Regions from separate parts of the Effusibacillus dendaii genome, predicted to be linked through region 1. Evidence: riboswitches for the same ligand, from Rfam matches in the RefSeq annotation. Region 1 holds a riboswitch; each other region holds the start of a gene.

Evidence for each region. Region 1 has a riboswitch for cobalamin ahead of bluB (5,6-dimethylbenzimidazole synthase). Riboswitches for the same ligand answer to the same signal wherever they lie in the genome.
Region 2: another riboswitch for cobalamin. It lies ahead of skT53_RS05435 (precorrin-8X methylmutase); the one in region 1 lies ahead of bluB (5,6-dimethylbenzimidazole synthase).
Region 3: another riboswitch for cobalamin. It lies ahead of skT53_RS08605 (HoxN/HupN/NixA family nickel/cobalt transporter); the one in region 1 lies ahead of bluB (5,6-dimethylbenzimidazole synthase).

Annotation. Positions count from the first base shown of each region.
Region 1 covers NZ_AP023366.1:2,927,494-2,936,368, forward strand. Annotated here, with positions in the region: gene skT53_RS15595 (LL-diaminopimelate aminotransferase) at 1-1,022, opposite strand, end outside; gene skT53_RS15600 (FAD-dependent thymidylate synthase) at 1,051-1,770, opposite strand; gene skT53_RS15605 (TerC family protein) at 1,909-2,598, shown strand; gene skT53_RS15610 (enoyl-CoA hydratase/isomerase family protein) at 2,623-3,387, shown strand; gene speD (adenosylmethionine decarboxylase) at 3,412-3,819, shown strand; tRNA gene skT53_RS15620 (tRNA-Ala) at 3,945-4,020, shown strand; tRNA gene skT53_RS15625 (tRNA-Cys) at 4,064-4,138, shown strand; tRNA gene skT53_RS15630 (tRNA-Leu) at 4,179-4,265, shown strand; gene skT53_RS15635 (Hsp20/alpha crystallin family protein) at 4,487-4,900, opposite strand; gene skT53_RS15640 (polysaccharide deacetylase family protein) at 5,479-5,955, shown strand; cobalamin riboswitch at 6,102-6,277, shown strand; gene bluB (5,6-dimethylbenzimidazole synthase) at 6,356-7,015, shown strand; gene skT53_RS15650 (sensor histidine kinase) at 7,247-7,684, opposite strand; gene skT53_RS15655 (FixH family protein) at 8,025-8,423, shown strand; partial or broken gene skT53_RS15660 (SCO family protein) at 8,457-8,875, shown strand, end outside.
Region 2 covers NZ_AP023366.1:1,039,064-1,046,717, forward strand. Annotated here, with positions in the region: gene cobM (precorrin-4 C(11)-methyltransferase) at 1-1, opposite strand, end outside; gene cobI (precorrin-2 C(20)-methyltransferase) at 7-714, opposite strand; gene cbiE (precorrin-6y C5,15-methyltransferase (decarboxylating) subunit CbiE) at 711-2,054, opposite strand; gene skT53_RS05430 (cobalt-precorrin-5B (C(1))-methyltransferase) at 2,020-3,306, opposite strand; gene skT53_RS05435 (precorrin-8X methylmutase) at 3,312-3,950, opposite strand; cobalamin riboswitch at 4,115-4,300, opposite strand; gene cobK (precorrin-6A reductase) at 4,450-5,271, shown strand; gene skT53_RS05445 (cob(I)yrinic acid a,c-diamide adenosyltransferase) at 5,268-5,864, shown strand; gene skT53_RS05450 (hypothetical protein) at 5,861-6,076, shown strand; gene skT53_RS05455 (hypothetical protein) at 6,208-6,432, shown strand; gene skT53_RS05460 (SgcJ/EcaC family oxidoreductase) at 6,525-6,842, opposite strand; gene skT53_RS05465 (acetyl-CoA carboxylase biotin carboxyl carrier protein subunit) at 6,878-7,090, opposite strand; gene skT53_RS05470 (class I adenylate-forming enzyme family protein) at 7,110-7,654, opposite strand, start outside.
Region 3 covers NZ_AP023366.1:1,564,443-1,572,096, reverse strand. Annotated here, with positions in the region: gene skT53_RS08620 (mandelate racemase/muconate lactonizing enzyme family protein) at 1-317, opposite strand, end outside; gene skT53_RS08615 (M23 family metallopeptidase) at 339-908, opposite strand; gene skT53_RS08610 (hypothetical protein) at 1,001-2,455, shown strand; gene skT53_RS08605 (HoxN/HupN/NixA family nickel/cobalt transporter) at 2,608-3,330, opposite strand; cobalamin riboswitch at 3,575-3,754, opposite strand; partial or broken gene tnpA (IS200/IS605 family transposase) at 4,035-4,358, shown strand; partial or broken gene skT53_RS08595 (RNA-guided endonuclease TnpB family protein) at 4,366-4,731, shown strand; gene skT53_RS08590 (hypothetical protein) at 4,865-5,020, shown strand; gene msrA (peptide-methionine (S)-S-oxide reductase MsrA) at 5,126-6,103, opposite strand; gene skT53_RS08580 (TIGR03571 family LLM class oxidoreductase) at 6,170-7,123, opposite strand; gene skT53_RS19155 (YkvA family protein) at 7,436-7,627, shown strand.

The DNA of each region.
Region 1 (8,875 bases):
TTTGTGAATTTACGAGATGTCATTGGAATGGGGATTTTTGCCCATACAAACATAGTGGCTTGCGGTTTTGGAATGTCCCAGCCGATTCGTTTCAGTCCGTCCAGCAATACGTCACGTCTTTTGCGATACGTTTCGGACATATGCGCTGTATGCGACGGGTCGCCGGTCAAGGCAGCCGCTCCCGCTTTTTGAACAGCGGTAAATACGCCGTAATCGATGTTTGATTTTACAACTGCCAGTGCTTGTAATGCTTCCCGATTTCCTGCTGCATATCCGATTCGGCAGCCTGCCATGTTAAAGCTTTTGGAAAGGGAGTGGAATTCCACCGCCACATCTTTCGCTCCGTCAATCTGCAGAATGCTGATCGGTTTGAATCCGTCAAACGCCAGTTCCGAATACGCAATATCGCTCACAATCAAAATGTCATACAGTTTAGCGAAAGAGACCGCCTGTTCGTAAAAAGACCGTTCGGCCACAGCGGTGACCGGATTGTTCGGATAGTTCAAAATCATATATTTGGCCCGCTGAGCCACTTCTGGTGGAATTTTTGAAAAGTCCGGAAGAAAATCATTCGTTTCCAAAAGCGGCATCAGATAGGGACGTCCATCAGCCAAGTGAATGCTGACTTCGTAGATCGGATAGCCTGGGTCAGGGACCAGTACATAGTCGCCCGGGTCGACCAGAGTAAGCGACAGATGGGACAGTCCGTCTTGCGAACCCATTAAAGCCATACATTCGGTGGAGGGGTCTAACTCGACGTCAAATCGTTTTTTATACCAGTCGGCTACCGCCTGACGAAAGAACGGGCTTCCTTCTGAAGTGGGGTACCCATAAACAGAAGGATCACAAACCGCTTCCGTTAACGCTTCGATTACATGCGGCGGCGGCGGCAAATCGGGGGACCCGATCCCCAAATCAATCACTTCCGTTCCGTTTGCACGCAATTGTTGTTTTAACTGATTCAACTCAAAAAACATGGCGGAACTAAATCGTTCCAGCCGTCGAGAAACCTGCATATTCATTTTTACCCCCGCTCATTTCGTAAGAAGCTTACGACCACATCGATTTGAGCTGACCGTATTTGCTCATGATTTTTTCGAATAGTTCAGGATCGTCTTTCTTCAACCGATTGCGTGCTTTTTCCCATGCAATCGCTTCCGGTCCATAAATATCTTTCGCCAGATCCCATAATTCCGTGTCACACTCACGAACCTGTTCCCACATTAAATTGACCACTTCAAATGTATCCGGTTGTGCGCCTGGTTCCCAGATTCGCTGTGGAAAAATCGCTTCCATCAGCGTCAGGAAGTTGAACTGGAGAATGTAATGCAATTCGACGCTTACGGGTGCTACAGAACGTGCCGTTTGCAGGCGCATGCGTTCTGTCGGGTCGTTCGTTTCCGGATCGATGCCGTGTACCAGCATTTTGTAGGTGTCCAAATGGCGTTGACCAATTTCCTGAAGTTCAGGCGCATCAATGGGCGGTATAAAGTAATGGGCTTCGTTCGCCCGCAGACCGCCGCATGCCCTCACTTCCGCAGTCGTATAGGTAATCAGATGGTCATACACCACTTTCGTTGTCCGGAATTCAAATTTGACATGCTCGCCGCGAAATACGGACGTATGCCCCATTTTTAGCATATTCAAAGGCCTTTTCACGTTCTCCTCATCCATTTTACCCAAAAAAACGGCCGCATTCTTGGCGAGAGAAAGGCGATCCGGGTCGGTATAGCGCAAAATTTTTACTTGCGGTTTTCTCCGTTTATCCATCGTTGTACCTCCAGTTAAAGATGCTCTACCTAAAATTCGATACCGCTCGACAGATTCCTTTCTCATTTCCGAATGGAAACATAAGGTCTTTTCTATTTGTCCAACATGTGAAATACTACTCGCAGGGAGGCGAGTCATGTGGTACTGGTTTTTTTGGCAAGTTTATTAAAAATTATTATCATAAATTTGGTGCTTAGCGGAGATAACGCCATTGTGATCGCGCTCGCATGCCGAAACCTGCAGGAGGACCAGCGGAAGAAAGCGGTTTGGTATGGGACGCTAGGGGCGGTCATATTACGTATATTGTTGACATTTGTAGTTGTGGAGATTTTGAAAATCCCGTTCCTGATGGTGATCGGGGGAGCGCTCTTAATCTGGATTGCGTTTAAACTGCTTCTCAGTAAAGAGGAAGAGCAGGAAGTCAAGGCGAGGGATAATTTATGGGGAGCCGTGCGTACCGTTATCATGGCCGACCTGATTATGAGTTTGGACAATGTGTTGGCAGTAGCGGCAGCTGCAGAAGGCAGCGTTTTGCTGCTGGCGATCGGGATTGCGATCAGTATTCCGCTGATCGTATGGGGAAGTACGCTGATTTTGAAAATGATGGACCGTTTCCCCTTTATTCTTTATATTGGCGCAGGAATTCTTGCCTACACGGCGGGGCAAATGATTCTGGATGATCATTGGGTGTATCGTGCGGTGAAGGAAATACCGGGTATTCATTATATACTGCCTGCCGTAACTGCCGTTTTGGTTCTGCTACTGGCCTATGCGCTGAATAAGCGGCAGGTGGACGGTGTGAAACAAAAGCAAGCGGAGAATATCTAAAAGTCGGAAGAGGGGTTTCTTGGGATGTCAGAAATTGTATATGAAACAAGCAATCAGGTTGCCGTCATTCGTATAAATCGTCCGGAAGCCAGCAATGCAGTCAACTCGCAAGTAATGGCGGAATTGCCGGAAGCGCTTGAACGTGCGGCGAATGACGCCAGTGTGCGTGCCGTTTTGATTACCGGCACCGGAGATCGTTCGTTTGTAGCGGGCGGAGATTTGAAGGAATTTCATGATACCCTGCACAGCGCCGAAGATGTCTACAAAAAATGGTCGGTCATGCGGCAGATTTTATACCGGATCGCCACATTCAACAAACCCGTGGTTGCTGGATTAAACGGAGCGGTTCGCGGTGGTGGCGCGGAATTGGCGATGGCCTGCCATTTTCGGGTGGCATCCTCGAAAGCTTCAATTGGGTTTGTGCAGGTTAAATTGGGAATCTCACCCGGTTGGGGCGGGGCCGCGTTACTTGCGAGAACAGTCGGCATGCAGCGGGCGCGCTGGTTATTGCTGAGCGGTCAAGTACTTGAGGCGGCGGAGGCAGAAGGATTGGGACTTGTGGATCGGGTGGTTTCGTCTCTCACATTTATGCCGGATGCGTTGCAGTTTGCCGGCGAGTTGGCCGCCAATCCACCTGATGCCGTACAGGGGATTTTGGAAATGATGCGTACCGCTGAAAAATTGGACTTGGCTGCCTCAATGGAACTGGAAAGCCGATTGTGTGCGTCTCTCTGGAATTCGGAGCCTCATCAGGCGGCGATCGACAGATTTTTGAAAAAGAGGAAATAACATTCCATACAGGGAGGGATTGGGATGGAAACCATGGGACGGCATGTGATCGCGGAGCTTTGGGGATGCGATCCGAAAAAGCTGAATAACATCAAGTTGGTGGAACAGATCATGGTGGAGGCAGCACTGGAAGCAGGAGCAGAAGTGCGGGAAGTGACTTTTCATAAATTTTCACCGCTTGGAGTCAGCGGTGTAGTGATCATTTCGGAGTCCCATTTGACGATTCACAGTTTTCCGGAACACGGATATGCCAGTGTAGATGTGTATACTTGCGGTGACCGGATTGATCCCAAAGTGGCATGCGACGTCATTACTGACGCTTTGGGCTGTCACAGACGAGAGTGGATCCAGATTGAACGCGGGGAAGGTTTTACGGGCGCTTTTCAAGAACATGTTGAAATTCTGCCCGCCGTTGTCCACTCAAATGACTAGATTTTTGGCTTGTTTCTCCTCTTGCAGTCTTGTGGAAAGCCGGGTATAATAAAGCTTGTTTTCGTGGTGTCGCACCAATGGAATCGCAATGGCAGCGACTATAAAAGCGAATGTGTAAGGAATATGGGGCGTTAGCGCAGTTGGTAGCGCGTCACACTGGCAGTGTGAAGGTCAGGGGTTCGAATCCCCTACGCTCCACCACACAGGCCCGTCCGGTATATCCGTTACGGGCTATCCTTAATAAGGCGCCATAGCCAAGTGGTAAGGCAGAGGTCTGCAAAACCTCTATGCCCCGGTTCGAATCCGGGTGGCGCCTCCAAGTAAAAACGCAACGTAGGCATTTGAACGTCCTGTTCTTCGCCGGAGTGGTGGAATGGCAGACACAAGGGACTTAAAATCCCTCGGGTGTATAACCCGTACCGGTTCGAGTCCGGTCTCCGGCACCAACTAGACCATGCGATTTTGCAGTCGTATTGGCTGCAACCCTTCTTTATTGAAGTAAAGAGTATGGATATTTAAGTTGTATTAACGAGCTAAAACGAATATTTTTTAGACGAGCACCGGCATCAGGAATAGTATATCGATGCAACTGCTTTTGCACCACAATCACGTTAAATTGAAAGCCCCCGGACTGTTCCGAGGGCATAGATAAACATAAAACGGCCATTCAGTGAAAGTCGACGTCGATTCGTTTCCCAATTTCTTTCTGTGCTTTTGGCAATCTGACTTCTAAGATGCCATTCTTATAGGATGCTTTGCTTCCTGTCTCTTCGACATTGCTTGGCAATGCAATTGTGCGGGAAAATTTACCATAATATCTTTCCGTTCGATGAACGTTCTCCCCTTTTTCTTCACTACTCCGTTCGATTTTGCCGCTTAAGTGAAGATGGTTGTCATGTACGGTGATATTCACATCTTCCTTCTTCTGAAGTCCTGGGATTTCGGCTGTTACAACTACTTCAGTCGGATTTTCTCTTACATCAACACGAACTCTTGCCATATTCGCAAAACGAGTATCAAACCAATTTTCATCAAACAGCCCTCTGATCATGTTGAATGGGTCATAAGGTACTATTGGCATCAAATCAAACCTCCTCAAATTGTCTGTTTTTATAATCCCATTAAGAAAACAAATTATGTGTATTACCCATATAGCCCAACATTTTTATGCTTAGTCTAGAAATCGAATTACGACATAAGGGCTTTTCCACAATTTTGCAAGGTTCACCAGTAGACTTTTTTGTTTACAACGGAATTAAATTTCGGTAGATAAAGATAATACCAGCAACTTGCTGAATGGAAAGAAACTAGGAGGCAGGGTGAAAGTCTCTTAGTTTTTCTTTTGTACACAAAGCGGGAACATATAAACCTTTCCGGTTCGCCAAACACAATTCTTGCACTTATCTGGCAGAATTTTGGGATGTCGGCAAACGATTGCGCCTTAATTCCATCCATGTCTTTCGTCGATTTCTGTAGAACCAAGGACATTCCTTTTACCATAAGGTATAAAAAACCGATATTATTAGGGGGATAAGTGTGTTCTACCCATCTTTCTTTTATCCGCGGACAGTGCCAACGGTTTATCCAGTACCTACTTACACGTTCTATCCGACACCCATACAATACACCGGCATTCATGAAGTCCAACGGGAGGACTGGATGAGACAGGTAGCACCTTTCAAACATGGACCCGAACGAATCGAAGAACGACATCCACATGTTAAACATATAGATTGGGCTTCCATGTTTCCAACTGAAGTGATTTTACATGGTCCTCCTCGTAAGGAAGTAGCCCTGACTTTTGACGATGGACCGGATGATGTCTGGACGCCTCGAATTCTGGATGTCTTGGCCCAACATGATGTAATTCGTGAAATCATGGCACTTGATTATAAGATTATTTTTTGGAACGTTGATAGTCTGGATTGGGCAGGTCTCACTGCTCCACAAGTAGCAGCCAATATATTGGCCCACGCTGGGCCCGGATCAATCGTGTTGCTGCACAGTGCCGGTGGTCGTGGGGAAAGCCTGGAGGACACAGTTGAGGCATTGCCTTATGTCATTCGTACTCTTCGTGAAGAAGGGTATAAGTTAGTCACTGTTTCAGATTTGCTAAACATACCGGCTTATAAATGAAATGGTAATATGGGCGTGGATGCAAGGTTCAACAGTACAAGGAGATTAAGAGATACGCCTACTCCCATATTGGAGAAAACGAACCATAATAGGTTTTGTTATTTGATCCTTGATATCCATTACAAAAAAGATTAATATAATATTGACAAAAAAATAAATATTTTGGTGCCACGAGAGTGGAGAATAGGGAAGTAAATCACACGATGTGTCCATCGCTGTATAAAGTGAGTGCATTTACATTAAAGCCACTGGTTTTACCGGGAAGGCGTAACATGCATGATGAACTTTGAGTCAGAAGACCTGCCAAAATGTGGTCCATACGAGAAATGACACGTTCTCAGTCTTATTAAGGCTGAGGATTTTTTATTTTTATGGAGTGCTACCAATCGAAGGAGGGCGAATGGAATTGTTAAACGGGCAACAGCAGGAAGGCGTTTTTAAGGCAATATTTGAACGAAGGGATATCAGGCAGTTTAATTCCAAACCTATACCCAAGGAGAAATTAAAGAAAATTTTACTGGCGGGTCATCATGCCCCTTCGGTCGGATTTATGCAACCTTGGGATTTTATAATTGTTGAATCACACCAAATAAAAGAGAAACTATCTGAAATATGTAAAAAAGAAGTAGAAGCACTGGCGATTCATTATGAGGATGAGCGAAAAGCAAAGTTTCTTTCTTTAAAGGTAGAGGGTATTAAAGAGGCGCCTATTACGATATGTGTAACATGTGATCCGACCCGGGGAGGAGGTCATGTATTAGGACGTAATTCAATTCCTGAAACGGACATACTTTCCGTTGCATGTTGTATCCAAAATATGTGGTTGGCAGCTTATGCTGAAGGTATTGCAATGGGGTGGGTAAGTTTTTATAAAAAGCATGATGTGCGCCAGATTCTTAATATTCCACCGCATGTTGACCCCGTGGCACTTTTATCTTTAGGATTTACTGACAACTATCCAGATGCACCCATCTTAGAAAAAGTAAATTGGGAAAAAAGATTACATCTGAGTAATCTAATCCATCTTGATAAATGGGATAACATGTCTAATTCACTGTGAGGTATATGGTCGTCAGCAATCAATATGCGAAATGGGGGCTTCATGAGTGACTTTCCTTTCCAATTTCAATTCGAGTTCGACCATTAAAGCGTTCAATTTTAAACTTCCATCCCATTTCTTCGGCTCGTTCCCTCATCATTCGAAGTTCGTAACGAGAGGGATCACTAAAAGGATCTCCTGTAAAACCTTGTCCATCATCTTCGATTATCAGGTACCAACCTGATTTTTCTCTTAGAAAAAAATGCATACATGATGAGCGTTAGCATGTTTACGAACATTCATCAAAGCCTCACGAAGACATGAGGAAACCTCTACCTTTTCCCTTGATGAAAAAAGTTCTTCTTCAAAATCCCGTTTAACGGATACGGGTAAACCCGTCTCTTTTTCAAGGTCTTGTATCATGTCTTCTACGGTTTTGGTCCACGGCAAGGAATCACAAGATGGCGGAAAACGCAAATTGGTTATAGCTTGCCTTACGTCGTCATGCACACGCCGGACAGTATCTCGAAGCCCTTGATAACGATCTCCGATAGGAGGGAGTTCGCTCTGCTCAAGTAGATGCATTTTTACAGATAGCAAAAATAAAGATTGGGCGATACCATCCTGCAGTTCTCTCGCAATTCTCTCCCTTTCGAGCAATCTGGTTTTATCCGCGCGCTCCCGATTCAATTCCTCCTGCATATATTCCATTTTCGAAAAAAAGCTTTATGGTTAATAACAGGGTGACTGCTAATACGATAAGGGCGGATAACCAGTTCCCGGTATCCATGGAGATATAAGGATATAAATATTCATGCCTGACAAATTCCCATATTTAATCAATCTGTATGACATACTTTTTCCTCCCTATTCACATTCTCATACAAAGAAGCATCACAAATATAGCTCAGATAGGCCATTTTCAATCACAATTAAATTTTGATAACCTGAAAGGGTCGATCAAATCGAAACAGGGGAACTTATAAGAAGACATTGATACTACATACTTTTACAGCAAAGGGGAATTAAAATGAGAACATTCCAACGCTCACTGATTGCCATTTTGGTTTTATCTGCACTGCTGGCAACAAACGGCTGCAGCACGAATCAGCAGCCAAAGTCAGCCACTCCCATTCAAGTCACGTTTCAACCGCAACCTGCTTCACCCGTAAAAGCCGGGCAACCGGTTACATTGTCCGTTTTTGTGAAACAGGATGAAAAAGCGGTTACAGACGCATCCGATGTGAAATTTGAAATCTGGAAAGAACATCGCGAAGAAAGTCAAATGCTCGATGCAACAAAAGGATCATCCGGCGAATATTACGTGAAACATGTGTTTTCCGATGCAGGTACTTACCATGTGATGTATCACGTCACGGCAAGAGACCAACATTCTATGAAGGACATGAAGATTGACGTTGTAAAGTAGGACCATCTTCAGGGGAAAGGAGTTCGTTTTTTAATGCGGGGAAACCATGCACGAATTGCGAACAAACGAATTTTGACCCTCATCATTGTTATTCTTAGCCTCGCATTTGCAGGCGGCCTGGCTTATTGGATTGCGTGGGGATTCACGCGGCTGCCCGTGGTCAACGCGGCGCCCAACTGGACGTTGCAAAATATTAACGGACAGCGGCAATCGTTTCAGGATCTCGCGCCAAAAGTCAAACTGGTGGAGTTTATCTACCTGAACTGTCCGGATATTTGCCCGACTACCACGATCAATATGGTATCGATCTAGGAACAGTTGAAAAAACGCCACCTGTTCGGAAACAAAACGGAATTTGTCACCATTACGTTTGACCCAACACGGGATACACCGGCCAATCTGAAAAATTACGGCAACAAGCTGAAGGTCGATTGGAGCGGATGTGGAGAGGT
Region 2 (7,654 bases), 1.6 Mb from region 1:
TACGGCTCACGCCCCTTTTTTGACAATCATCAGGGTCAAATATTCCAGCTCCTGTCCTTCCAACGCCAGCATATCGCGGTAAATCACTTCGTCCGGCGACCCTGCCTTCGTCACAACGGTCGCTTTATCAACCAGATCCAGTTCTTTCAGCAGTCCGATCACTTCGGTCAACACTTTCGCCACCTTGATAAAAACGACCGTATCATGTTCGATCAGCGCTTTTCGCATCGCGTCCATATCGTAGGTAGCAGGAATGATGCCCAATTGTTGATCGCCGTCCGCCAACGGAATATCCAGCCTCGATGCCGCTCCGTTAATCGATGAAATGCCGGAAACAATCTCAATTTCGACTTCCGGATGACGCTCTTTCAAAAGCCGTGTCAGGTGGATCGCCGTACTGTACAGATACGGGTCGCCTTCCGTAACAAACGCTACGTTGCGCCCATCGGAAAGCTTTTCCCACACATCCTGCACAATCGCTTCCCATTTGGCCTTCAAAAGTTCTTGGTCGCGCGTCATCGGGAAATGCAGGCCCAGGCGGTCGACTCCTTCCGGCAGGTAATCTTCCACAATCGATAGGGCGTAGCTGTCGCCGTTCAATTTGCGGGGATATGCCACCACGTCAATGTTTGACAAAATCCGATATGCTTTTAACGTAACCAGTTCTTTATCGCCCGGTCCAACACCCAGCGCATACAGTTTTCCGATATTCATTCTTCGTCGATCTCCTCTCGATCTTCCATTCTGACCGCCTTTACGATATAGACCGGATCGTACGATTCAAACCGTGTCAGATTGAGAATCGGCTTGCTCCGTGCAATCTGCATCATGGTCACTTCCACATGCATGTCAAGACGTTTAAAACCGTCCACCGCTCCGTACAGACTTTCAATGGTGGCGGCGTTTAGCACAATGCGTCCGCCAGGTTTCAGCTTGCGTACGCACAGTTCCAAAAGCGGCTGCATCTGTCCCGACGTGCCGCCGATAAAAATCGCATCCGCGTCCGGCCATTCCTCCAGGCCATCTGGCGCTTTTCCCGTTTGGAACGACACGTTCGTCCGCCCAAACTTTTCGACATTGGCTCGGATAATGTCCTGATCGTCCTCGTTTTTTTCAATCAGATAGGCATGCCCGAACGGCGCCAGCATCGACGCCTCAATGCCGACCGAGCCGGTTGCCGCCCCGATGTCCCAAATCACGTCATGCGGCCGAATCTGCATCTTGGCCAATGTCACAGCCCGCACTTCCGTTTTGGTAATCAATCCTCGCTTTGGTTTGCGCTGGTGAAACTGATGTTCCGGAATCCCCATCGGGAAAAACGGGACCACTGCAGCCGTATCAGAGGCAGCCGCAACGGATGCAGCCGTCCGCCGGAACGCGGACACCGCATCGGAATTCGCCGGAATCGCCTCTGTTCCCCCGCTATCCTCACCCCGCAGCAGAATCACCACGTTCAAATCGGAAAACGATTCTGATACCGCCTCCTGAAGCGTATACCTGCCGGTCCGCTCGTTTTCACTGCCGAGATTTTCTCCGACAAACATCGTGACATGGTCAAATCCTGCCGCCAGCAAATCGCCTGCAATCGCGGCCGGACTGTTATCCGGATCGGTCAGCAGCGCCACTTTCGGATGCTCTCTCACCCACTGCACAATATGTTCTCTCGTTTTCCCGTGTACAGAAGCCAAAAACGCATCATGCCAGCTTTCTTTCAACCGCGCAAACGCCAATTGTACGGATGACAGCCCCGGATGGATTTCAATTCGCTGTTTGCCCAGTTTTTTGCCGATAAATCCTGCAATCCCATGAAAATTCGGATCGCCTGACGCCAGCACCACCACACGTTTGCCTTCCCGCTGCGCCTCGTCAATCACCTGCACCGCTTTTACCAATCCGTCCTGCAGGGCAAATTTGTCCGCCCGCGATTCAGCGAAAAAGGAAAGGTGCCGCTCGCCGCCGACCAACAGGTCCGCATCTTCCACATGCTGCCGCCCAGCCGCCAAAAGACTGTTCGCGCCGTCATCGCCAATCCCGATAATTCGGACTGGATGCATCTGTAGACCCCCTTCCGATAATGCGGCCGTCGAATTCCGCCAAAATCGTATCCACTTCAAATACGCTCCCCGCGTGCTTCTTGCATTCTTCACTGATCATCAAACATAGCAGGGCAAAAAACTTGTCATACCCGGCCGCTTCCAGCATATCGCCAACCTGTTTGGCCGTGTTGGCCTGTAAAATTTCCTGCCGCAGCTCAGCCTGAACCCCAACGCGCCCGGCCACTTCCGCCAGAAATTCAAAATCGACCTGTGATCCTTTGGAATGCAGATTCATCTGGCCGGCCGCCAATTTTGAAAATTTGCCCATCATGCCCGACATCGTCACCTGTTTCACCGATTGTTTGGCACAATGTTTGAGGGCGATGCCCGCAAAATCGCCGATCTGGATGAATGCTTCCTCCGGCAGATCAGGGAGCTCTTGCTGGGCGATTTTTTCACTGCGGCCACCGGTTGTCAGCACCAGATGGTCGCATCCGTTCGCGACCGCCACATCAATCGCCTGTACAACGCTTGCAATATAGGCGGCCGATGAAAACGGTTTAACAATTCCGGTGGTGCCAAGAATCGAAATGCCGCCGATAATTCCCAGGCGGGCGTTCAATGTTTTTTTGGCAATCTCTTCACCTTCCGGAACGGAAATGACCACTCGCAGTCCACGGACAGATACCGCGCTACCGAGCTCAGCGAATACTCCGGCGGGAAACCCTTCTGTCAGGAAGTCCCCTGCTGTGATCCCCTTCTCCTTAAGAAACCGGTCCACCTCTTCCGCTACGGTGGTGGTAATCATTTTACGCGGCACCGGATTGATCGCCGCATACCCTACCGGCAGATCAAGCCCCGGTTTCGTGATGCGCCCCACACCCGTTCCGCCGTCCAATTCAATTCCCGCCTTGTCGTTCAGGGTAACAGTCGCAAAAATATGCGCCCCATGCGTCGCATCCGGATCGTCGCCGCCGTCTTTAATCACCGAGCAGGATGCCATGTCGCGCGTAAATTCCAGATTGTGAATGTCAAACGTAACATCTTCGCCAGCCGGAATCCGAATGGTGACAGCAGATACCTGCAGTCCCGTCAACAGGGCATGCGTCGCCGCTTTTGCGGCTGCTGTCGCACAGGACCCCGTTGTATACCCGTGTCGAAGCGGTTTCTCGCTATCAGCCTGCCCTTCCGTGTCCGCACGGCCAGATTCGGACGGCTGCTTCCCCCGGTTAACGTTGCTGCTTGTATTCTGGTCAGCATCGCTTGCCATACGGGTCACTCCTTATCCGCTAACAGAGAAAGGGCATTGACAATCGATACGGCAACCGGCGAACCGCCTTTTCGCCCGACATTTGTAATAAACGGAACTCCCTTAAGCTTCGCAAGCAGTTCTTTCGACTCAGCCGCTGACACGAATCCGACCGGAACTCCGATGATCAAACCCGGTTTCGCTTCTCCGCTCTCGACCAACCGGATCAATTCGAGCAGTGCGGTCGGCGCGTTGCCGATCGCAAATATGCCGCCTTCACAAAGCTGGGCTGCTTTCCTGGTAGCGACGATCGCCCGCGTCGTGTTCAATTTTTTCGCTTCCTCCATAACGTCCGGGTCGGAAATAAAACAGTGCACAGAACAGCCGTACTTGTTCAAACGGGGCTTGGAAATGCCCGACTCGATCATCTGCACGTCAGCAATCACGGCGCGTCCTGCGCGGATCGCCTGAATTCCCGCCTGTACCGCATCGGGCGAGAAGACCACTGAACGGCCCAGTTCAAAATCGGCAGAGGCATGAATCACCCTTTGCACAACCGGAAACTGTTCATCTGTAAACGGGTGTTCTCCCAATTCCTCTTTAATAATCTCAAAACTTTTCGCTTCGATTTCCTGCGGTTGTGTGGTTACAGGCACGAAAGACATTACACATCCTCCTTTGTTTTTCTATCATCCTATCTGACTCGAAACTGGCTGCCTAACAATCCCGCCTAGCAAAAACCCCAGCCAAAGGCTGGGGGTTCATCAGTCGAACAAGCATTGCGGGCCGCAAGATCAACAAATCCACACCGTACCTTTTCCTCGAAGGAACCATGGTGTTCGCCTGGGTAGGTCTCCTGGCTCTCGGCTCTTCTCCTGCGCTTCTGCTCACCTTCCCCGAATTTCGAGTGGCATTTTGAACAGAAACTGGCCGATTACAGTGGCGGGACCGCTCGGGTCTTTCACCCGATTCCCTGTTACCCCCTTAACGGGGCACCCATACGACAACGATATGTAATTTTTATGACAAGCAGGAATTTTATATTCTTTATTAGAATACATGTTTTTAGGAAACATTGCCAGAATTATTTCGCAAACGCGCAGATTCAAGGCTAGAAGGGGAATTGCCGCCCTTCTTTTTTTGATCAGAATAGGAGTGATCGAAATGATTTTCTGTTTGGCGGGAACCAGCGATGCACGTGAATTGGCCCTGCAGTTGCAAGCGGCGGGTTACCCACTGTTGACCTCCGTTGTCACCGAATCGGCTGCCGATTCTTTGCGGAAAGCAGGTTTGACAGTAACAGTCGGCCGCAAAACGGCGGATGAGATGGTGCAGCTTTTGAAAGAACAACACATTGCCGCCATTGTCGATGCCAGTCATCCATTTGCGGAAATTGCTTCGCAAAACGCGATGCAGGCAGCCGAGCAATTGAAGATTCCGTATTTTCGCTACGAACGGCCCGGTACGATTTTATCCGATCATCCGCTGATCACGTATGTACGGGATTATCAGGAGGCGGCAGAGGTTGCGCTTGAGCAGAAAGGGACCATTTTCTTGACGACCGGATCGAAAACGCTGGACATTTTTGCCCGCGTGCTAAACGGCGTGGACGGAATCCGGATGATCGCCCGCATGCTTCCGAATGAAGAAAATATGCGCAAATGCGCGGACCTCGGCATCCCGCAAAAAAATATTGTCGCCATGCAGGGCCCCTTTTCGGAAGAATTGAACCTCGCATTCTATCGGCATTACAAGGTGTCAACCCTGATCACAAAAGAATCGGGCGCGGAGGGGTCTGTGCAGGAAAAAGTAAAGGCGGCGCTCGATGAAGGAATTCGCATCATTGTGATCTGCCGTCCCGGCATCGAATACGGACAAATTTACCAATCGGCCGGTGCACTGTTGTCTGCTTTACAGGAAACACAAATTTCTCCGGAAAGGTGTGCTCCGTCAGACTTCACCACATCAGGAGGTCGATCCGAATGAGCATTTACACACGAACAGGCGACAAGGGCAAGACTGCTCTGGTTGGCGACAGACGAAACAAGGACGATCTGCGGGTGGAAGCATACGGCACGGTCGATGAGGCCAACTCGTTTGTTGGCGATGCACTGTCCGCATTGGAAGAATCGGCTTTTGATTTCTCCGATATGATTGAAGTATTGGATGCCGTTCAGCAAGAACTGTTTGATACAGGCAGCGATCTGGCTACAGTCGGCGAAGTGCGTCCTTACAAAGTAAGCCCGGAAATGGTGGATCGTCTTGAGCCGCTGATTGATCTGTACATGTCACAGGCGGTTCCGGTCAAGAAATTCATCATTCCCGGAGGCTCCCGGATTTCCAGTAAGCTGCATCTATGCCGGACCGTAACGCGGCGGGCGGAACGCCGGGTGGTCGCCCTTGCCCATGCAGAACCGATCAACCCTGAATGTTTACGCTACCTGAATCGGCTGTCCGACCTGTTCTTTGCCATGGCACGAGCGGCCAATGCCCGCTGCAACCGGCCTGACCGGGAATACGTCCGCTCCCGCAACGTGTTCCGTCATGCAATGGGGAAGAATGAGGAGGCTGAATCATGAATCAACACGCATTTACACCCGAAGAAAAAGCCGCTGTTTACAGAGCGATTTATGAACGTCGCGACATACGTTCTTTTTTGCCGGACCCCATCGAGGAAGAGGTGCCACTCCAGATACAAGGTTGCTTGGACAATTCAGTTTCCAGGATGAAACCGCCCGATGATTTTCAAATATTTCGCTTTCGTTTCCAAATTTCCTTGTTGCTTCTTTGAACTCTTCTTTTCCCTGAATCTCGTCTCTTCTTTGAACCTCATCCTATTTTCGGAATAAAACCGCTTTTTCCAAGAAATACTAATGGCAAAAGGTCCGACAGACCCTAACACTACACGAGGAGAAGGCCACCATGAAAGTGAATGAAACCAGACTGTTGCAACCGTACGAGGAAGTGGAGTTTTTCGATGAATTGGGGACAGCTGACGCGTACAACCTGAGTGTCACGCTGGAGCAAAATCAACAGGAAACGTTTGATCCGAACAGTTATGTGGATTGCCGTTGGGAACAAAACAAGCTGAGAATCCGCAACACCACCGGAAGTCCCGTGTATCTGACCGTGAAAGCCAACTCGTAATTGCGAATTCTCCCATCCCGGTTTTGCCCAAACCGTCTTTCCAAACAGAGTGCCACCCTGCTTGCCCCTTGGGGTGGCACTTGCATTTCATTTCACTTAAGCAGCTGTCTTAACTCTTCCGTCATTTGTTCCACTAATTCAGGTCTTCCATGAAACTGAGCTGGGGTATTCTGAAAAAGTTGGATACGGTAATTTCCTTCCTTATTTATGACAACTAGAGTGTGATGTGTATTGACATTCGGATTGAGGTCCGATTGTCCTGGCGGCACCATACCTGCTATAGCACGTAAAATGGCTACAGCAGAACCCAGAAAACGCACACTTTTCACTTTGCTGACGAACCGTGCGGTGGGGGTGATGCACCCATCAAAACCAATGCTCTCGCCGTCTTCTGTGAACAGCTCAGCCATGCTACGGGCACTGCGGTTGTTCCACGCATCTAGGTCTACTCCAGTTCGATCAAAACAGCTCCTTCATTCACAAAATCACCCTCCTGAATTTTGATTTCCTTTATCGTACCATCCGTTTCTGCCGCAATCGGAATCTCCATTTTCATCGATTCAAGAATGACAACCTCTTGCCCTTCTTTCACGATGTCTCCCTGCGAAACAAGAACTTTCCATACGTTACCTGCCATGCTTGCCACCACTTGACTCATTTGTATACCCCTTTCTGTTCTAAGTCTGTTGCCCGATATGAGTGCCTAACGATTTAAGCCTTTCACGCAAAACGTATTTCTGAATTTTGCCAGATGGCGTACGTGGGATTTCATCGACAAATACAACCCGGCGCGGTTTTTTGTAACCGGCCAAATGGTCCGTGCAGAATTGAACAATCAGTTCTTCCTTAATATCGGAGCGCTGTTTGGGAACAATCACAGCACAGACAGTCTCCACATATTTCGGGTCTGGAATCGCAATAACCGCCACATCTTTGACAGCCGGATGACGGATCAGCACATCTTCGATTTCAATCGGGTAGATGTTTTCACCCCCGCTGCGGATCATATCTTTCTTTCGTCCGGCAATCATCAAATACCCGTCCTCGTCAATTTTCCCAAGATCTCCCGTATGACACCATCCATCTACAAAAGTGGCGGCGGTCGCCCCCGGTTTCTGCCAGTACCCGAGCGACACAACCGGATTTTTAATGCAAATTTCACCTGCTTCCCCTGTGGGAACGGGCCGATTTTGCTCATCTACCACCTTAATTTCGGTTAACG
Region 3 (7,654 bases), 1.4 Mb from region 1:
CCGGCCGATTTGGCGGCGATTTCCGTCAGCGCTTGACTTACGCCGGAAGCCGACCGCTGGTGCCACTTTTTGATGATCTTGACAAGCGACAGACGATCGGTTGCTTTTTTACCGATCAAAAATGGGATAATGCGCTCCCGAAACCCTTTTTCCAAAACGGGCAGCCAGTCGATCACTTCGCCCCATCCCTCGATGCCGGAACGGGTGGTGATGCGAATCAGGAAACAGGAACGGTATTTTTTATATCCGTTCGCGTCCCCGTAAGGATGGGTAAGACGGTACAGCAGAGGAAACGTGTCCACTTTTGCGATTTCCATAAAACAACTCCTTAGTGAGACCTAGCGAAGGTGAGGCAAAAAGTTCCACGGGTTTACGGTTATCATCGTATCCCCCTTGATACCGGTCGCAATTCCAAAGTGCAGGTGCGGACCGTCCGACTGACCGGCAGCGCCCACGCGTCCGATCTCTTGCCCTTTTTTCACAGCCTGTCCGGGCTTTACTTCAATATCCTTTCGGTACATATGGCCATAGATGGTCATCAGACCGTGCCGGTGTTTAATCACAATCCAGTTGCCAAACCCCTCTGCCGGACCGGCATACAACACGACACCATCTGCGGACGCATCGATTGGGTCGCCGTAATCGGCGGCCACGTCAATTCCGGTGTGAAATTCTTTCTGTCCGTTGATAAATCGCCATCCATAATCGGATGAAATTTCTTTTGTTACAGGAACAGGCCATGTAAACAAATCTGTTGGAATGGGAGTTCCATTGACCGCTGAGGATTTGCCATTTTCATGTGCCATCACGGCAGGCGCCAACGGCGCAGGAGGTGCCAAAACAGTATCGGGCACAACCAGAGCGGTCAGCAACAAAATGGACAGCAGTCCCAGCTTTTGCAGTTGCATGAAAAACCTCCAATTGACTCCTTTAAATAACAAACATCACCAGTATGTGACAGATTGGGGAATTTTATAAAATTGCACAGCAAAATTGACAGTTGATTCATGAATCGGGTGAACAGATGGAAGCGGTTGGAAGTCGAGTAGATTTGGGATTGTTGATGTTGCTTGCGCTTGTCTACATAACGTCCCAACTAACGGAATGGGTTTCGTTTCAGGTGGCGCTGGGAGTTCTTGTTGTTTTGGTAATCGTAAAATTTCTTACTGTTTCTCGCGGAATTACACTTTTTCTGAGTTTGCTTTTCCTGGTTTGCGGAGCAGCCATTTTGCTTCACTTGCATGTTCCGCTAATCACATGGTCGAAAGTGCTGTCTCTTAATGTGGCGATCGTTATGCTGTTTGTGTTTGCTCCGTTGTTTGGCATTCCAGTACGTTCCCGCAGGTATGCCGATGCCCTGCAGGAAATGTATCGCTCTCACATTCGGAAGAAAAATTCTTTTTTTCTGGGTACTCAACTGTTAACACACTTGTTGGGGGTTGTCCTGAATATCGGAACCGTTTCTGTCGTGTATGACCTGGCTTCTGTGAATCCAAGGGTTCGCTCGAAGCGACTTCTGGCAGCCGCGTTAAATCGTGGGTACACTACGTCGCTCTATTGGTCGCCCTATTTTGCCGCAATGGCGTTGGTTACTTCCAATTTGGGCGTTGCATGGGTGCAGCTGTTTCCCTATGCGATTGGATTTGTATGGATCAGCTTTACGGTCAGCTTTTTGATCGAGTGGGCAAACGCGAAGCGAACGGTTGGGGAGGAAGCGGTTGAAACTGAGCTGTTGTTTGATGACAGAAACGGCAGTGCGGTTGAAGAGTTGGCAACTGCGGCTCGTCCCGAAACGATGCGTCCACCTTCTCCTGTTTCGATGCGGCCGATAGGACATCTGGCTTTTTATTTGCTGTCCGCAACCGTTTTCGTACTGCTGCCAGAGACTTTTTTGTCGCTGCCGATCGTGATCATTATCTGTTTTGTATCGGTGTTATACCCGCTCATTTGGTGTCGATTGACCGGTTCGCTGGCAGACTACCGGGAAGGGTTGCATCGTCATGTACATGTTTCGCTGCCCGGTTTGCGGAAGGAGATCGTTCTGTTTTTGGCAGCCGGGTTTTTTAGCGGTGCGATTGGTCAGTCGCAGGTTGGGGATTATGTGCCGGAGCTGTTGGCGTTTTTTCACGGGGCTGCTGCCGTTTGGTTCTCTGTTTTCACTTTGTTGTTGGCGTTAATCACAGCACTCCTCGGTATCCACCCGATTATCCTGATGACGATTCTTATTTTGGGGGTGAATCCTGCCTCCATTGGCATGACGCCGCTACATTTTGCGCTGCTGTTATTGGGCAGCTGGGGGATTTCCAATACGATTTCGCCGGCTACGGCGGTCAACAATTTGCTATCCGTTTTCCTCCAGGTGGATGTGTTTCGGTTGTCGATCCGCTGGAATTTGGCGTATTCGCTCATCTTAAGCGCATTACTCCCTATCTATCTGTTTTTCTGCCAGGTGTGACATAACAAATCGAATCAGAAAAACGGGGCAAGCGCTCAAGGGGCATGATGTACAACTTGGCAACTTGTTGCCGTAGTTGTACAGATCCCCGCATGGGGGCAAGTACCCAAGGGGCACAAGTCACGCTTTGGCATCAAAGATGCCAAGTCGTGCTATGTTACATGTCCACCAATCAGGATACATCCAACGATCAGGCTGTATAACGAGGTGGCGCTGATTACGCCCGTAAACAGTTTGCTTTTCGCTCTTACCTTTAAGTATCCTAAAGTGGAGAAAAGAGCAATGATGGACGTGGAAAATATCAGTCCGATGACAAAAAACATTACAACGGTTAATCCGCCGAACAGATTGCCTAACCCGGCTGCTGTGGTAAACAGAATAATTTGTGTAGGAGTTTCCGCGCCAAATCCATGAATCATGCCAACGGCAAATGCCCCAATATTACTGACTTGTAGATTGATCTCCCGTCTTTTTACAGGAGTGCGCGTAATCTTGGCACAAATCCATTCATAAATCCGTATAGCTCCGATAAAGATAAGCTTCCAGCGACTCATGACCATATGCCTTTCATGTTTTCTAAATAACGATAGGAATAACCATATCCCTAAAGCAACCAGCGTGAATCCTACGAGTTTCTCCATCCAGAAATCTACCCATTCTGGTAAACCGCGTCCGAAAAAGATAGCCAGCGAACCGAGAATCAAAATAACCAATCCGTGCCCCAAGGAATACATGGCAGCCAGAAGCATCCCTCGTTTTGAACTTTTTTCGACTCCCACAAGATCGGTTATGGCCGCAATATGATCCCAGTCTACTCCATGTCTGATGCCAAGTAAGATGGCTAAACCAAAGCTCAGTAAAATATGCCAATCCATAGTAACACCTCTTTATAAAGAAAATTCGCCCAGCCAAAGGCTTTGGCGAGCCAAAGTTACACCCAACAAAGTGACAGGCACTTTGTTAGGGCCCCATCGCCCTTATGCCGATAGGATAAAATATGGATGTCTATCGACATAAAATAAAACCCTCAACAAATAACCTGTTGAGGGAAAATTCACCATACCAGATGTACGAAGTCATCCATGACTATGGATTATACACCACCTTTCCTCGAAGGTTTTTGGCTCATTCAATCAGGTAGGTCTCCTGACTTCCGCGTCATCGATTCTCCAAACCTTCCCTAGTTCAACTAAGTGGTATTTTATGGAGTCTCTCTTCGGTCACAGTAGCGGGACTGTATAGGAATTTCACCTATTTCCCTGTTATGCCTGAAAAGGCACCTGATTGCTTGTATTAAGTTGTAGACTACAATTATACCTTATTCTACATTCTACAATACGCAAAAGATTCCTGTAAATAGATGCCAGATTTGATTCAAAACGGTCATCTGACACAATCATAGTAACGAAAAGTTTTTGTTTGGCACGCTTGACTTCCAGTTTACTCTAACAGATACAATACGGGCATCTACCATTCTTTTTCGGAGGAGAGACGCCCATATTGAACCCACTCCTTTAGGGGTGGGCTGAAGCGCGTTGCCGTTCCATGATTAGACTGATATAATCATGGTATGGGATAGGAATATCGTCATTCAAAAACAACCGTATCGCTCATCCACTATCATTTTGTATTCAGTCCGAGATACCGACGAAGAGTTCTCGTTCGCCAGGTCGAATTGCGATTCAAGGAACTGGTGAGCGAGATTTGTGCGCAAAACGACTGGCTGATTCTCGGAATGGAAGTCATGCCGGATCATGTTCATTTGTATCTCCATTGTCTCCCCACGGATTCTCCATCTGGCATCATGGCGAAGATCAAGGGGGTCACATCCAGACGACTGCGAAGTGAATTCTCGCATCTAAGACATTTCCCCAGCTTATGGACACGTTCATTTTTTGTGAGTGCGCTATTGCCGCCAGAATTTTCTGCACAAGCTATCCACCCGGCTGATTCGCGAGAACCAAGTGATCAGCTTGGAAGATTTGCGAGTGCAGAACATGCAGCAAAATCACCGACTGGCGAAAAGCATCGCCGACGCCAGTTGGTCGGAATTCCGGCGGCAGTTGGAGTACAAAGCCGCATGGTACGGGCGGCAGGCGGTAATCGTTTCGCCCACATTCCCGTCGAGCCAGCTTTGCTCCCAATGCGGGCACCGCAATAGTGAGACCAAGGACTTGTCTGTCTGCGAATGGACATGCCCACAATTTGGCGCCACCCATAATCGGGATGTCAACGCCGCGAGAAACATCCTGCGCGAAGGCTTGCACCTTCCCAGCACGTCCGCCTATGCGGACTCAACCGTGGGACACACGGGGATCGCTTGGAGCCGCAAGGCGGAACTCCCAGGTATGGGAATGCTACCAAGAATCCCAGCTTTAGCCGTGTGGAGTGTCAAAGGGAGGAATCGAAATGGAGCAGCAATATTTTGTTGGGTGGGGGACATTGGCCCTAATTAACGCAGGTTTAGCCCAGTCTAAGAATAGAACCGGACTCAATTGGTTTTTGCTTTCTTTATTATTAGGTCCCCTGGCGACATTCATCTTACTGTTTGTTGAGAAGCGTTAACAAACCATTCAAAAAGCGGATTTCATCCTTGGTAAAATAGTCATCTGAGGTGAAGAGAAAACCGGACAAAAAAACTCCCTGCTGTTGATGCAAGGAGCTTTCCTGTCATGAACGTGTAAAAAAGTGCACGTACTCCCCATACCCTTCCTTCTCCAAATCTTCTTTCGGAATAAAACGGAGAGCGGCGGAGTTGATACAAAAACGCAGGCCATTCGGGCCGGGCCCGTCGTTAAATACATGGCCGAGGTGGGAGTCGGCCTGTTGGCTGCGCACTTCCATCCGCACCATGCCATGACTGGTATCCGTTCGTCCTTTGATGCTGGAACTGTGCAGCGGCTTGGTAAAACTGGGCCATCCGCAATCGGAATCAAACTTGTCCAAAGAACTGAACAGCGGCTCGCCCGAGACGATGTCCACGTAGATGCCCTCCTGTTTGTGGTTCCAAAACTCATTTTGGAAAGGAGGCTCCGTGGCATTTTCTTGCGTGACCGCGTACTGCATGGGTGTCAGCCGTTTGCGGAGTTCCTGCTCGTTTTTGCGCAGCGACCAATGCCGTTCGATAAAAGCGTCTCGCCCGGAACCCTGGCGGTATCTTTTGTAGTGAGCTGGATTTTTTTGGTGGAAATCCTGATGATACTCTTCCGCTGGGTAAAAAGGTCCAGCGGGTACGATTTCCGTCACAATCGGTTTATCAAATCGTCCGCTTTCGCTGAGTTCCTGTTTGGACTTCTCTGCAAGCCTTTTTTGTTCCTCGTTGTGGTAAAAAATAGCCGTACGGTACGACTCGCCCCGGTCATAAAACTGGCCCCCCGAATCGGTAGGGTCGATTTGCCGCCAGAAGAGGTCGAGCAGTTTGCGGTAAGGAAACACATCAGGATCAAAAGTGATCTGCACCGCTTCCGCATGCCCGGTAGTTTCGGAGCACACCTCTTCATAGGTGGGGTTTACCGTATGGCCGCCCGTGTAGCCGGACACGATTCCATAAATCCCTGGCAGTTCTTCAAATGGTGTGACCATGCACCAAAAGCATCCTCCGGCGAACGTCGCCAACTCACGACGTCCTGCGCTCTCTTTATCGCTCATCGAAACCGACCTCCTTTTCATGTTTCTTTGTTTATGCACAAATCCCACTTTTCCAATTGTAGCATTTTACTCATGCGCAGGAAAATGAGGCAAAACCTCTTCCGCAATCTCCTGCAGAACTTCCAGCGCAGGCCGCGTCGCTTCCTTCTGGGGAGCAATCACCACATGATTGATACCGGCGGATCGCATTTCTTCCAAATGTTCAAGCAGAAACTCTCGCCCGGTTGTGAAGCCAAAACGAATAGGGATCGGGTCTGCTTTCGGATCTTCTACCAGGTTGAGAAATAAAGGCTGACTAAACGGTTTGAACACGCCTGGCGCGTATTGCTCGACTTTCGTGCGAAACTCCTTGATTGCATGCGACTGCATGTACAGCGGACGCGCATAGTTCATCCACCCGTCACTGTGTTCGGCAATCCAGTCCATCGTTTGCTGCGCCTGTCCAACGACAAGGGTAGGAACGTAGGAGAGCGCCTGTGGAACCATTTCGCCGGGTGGTACTGTTCCGAGCGGAGAAGAGACACCCGTGTAAGGCTGTGTGGTGAGCCGCTTATAAAAATCGAACGCGTCACGAAATCGGGCGCTTCGTGTCTCGGGATCCAACCCGTATCCGGCGAAGTCAATCGGCCTGTCGCCGGAAGACATTCCCATCACAAATCGTCCGCCCGAAAGCTGGTCCAACGTGTTTGTCTCTTTGGCCAGGCGCAGTGGGTGCCGGTGGGTAAGCACAGTAGACGCGGTGGCCAGCGCGGTCCGTTTTGTCAGGCTCATCAAATACGTCAGGTACACGAAAGAGTCGTACTTATTCCGCACATCTCCAAAGTTTGGGTCCCACAACGACACATCCTGAACCCACAGGGCAGTAAACCCGCTCTCATCCGCCATTTTCGCGATTCGTTCCTGATCCTCCTGCAAAGCAGGGTCACCATCGAAAGCCTCAATTGACATAAAGACACCAAGGGTGAGTCGATCGGGGGCGTACATCCGACGAAATACCCTATTCTTCATTGCTTGAGTCATCCAAACATTCTCCTTTATAGCGTGACCTGGCACCTATGGTGCCTTGGCACGACTTATGCCCTCTGGGTATATAGCGTGACCTGGCACCTATGGTGCCTTGGCACGACTTATGCCTGAACTTCATTTTAGAGAGCGAACGCTAAAATGGAAGTAACGTGGCTCACAGAAGTGTCCACTTCGAATCCTTATAGAATGCCCAACTCCCTCACTAACGAAAAATTCCTCTATAAAAAAGGATTGGAAAAAGGTGATATCCGGAATACGGTCGGGCAGTAACGCATAGTAAAATGGGGGTGATTGTCTATACAAGGAGTGGGGGAATTCTTGTTTGGTAAATTAAAGGCGTGGGCGAAACAGTTAGAAAGGAAACTTTTTGTACTTTATTTGGCTTATAAGGATAATCGCACACCTTGGTTTGCAAAATTTTTCGCTGTCTGTGTTGTCGCTTATGCGTTTAGTCCGATTGATTTGATTCCCGACTTTATTCCCGTTTGGGGTCCCTGAATAATGCAATTATTGTACCGTTAAGTA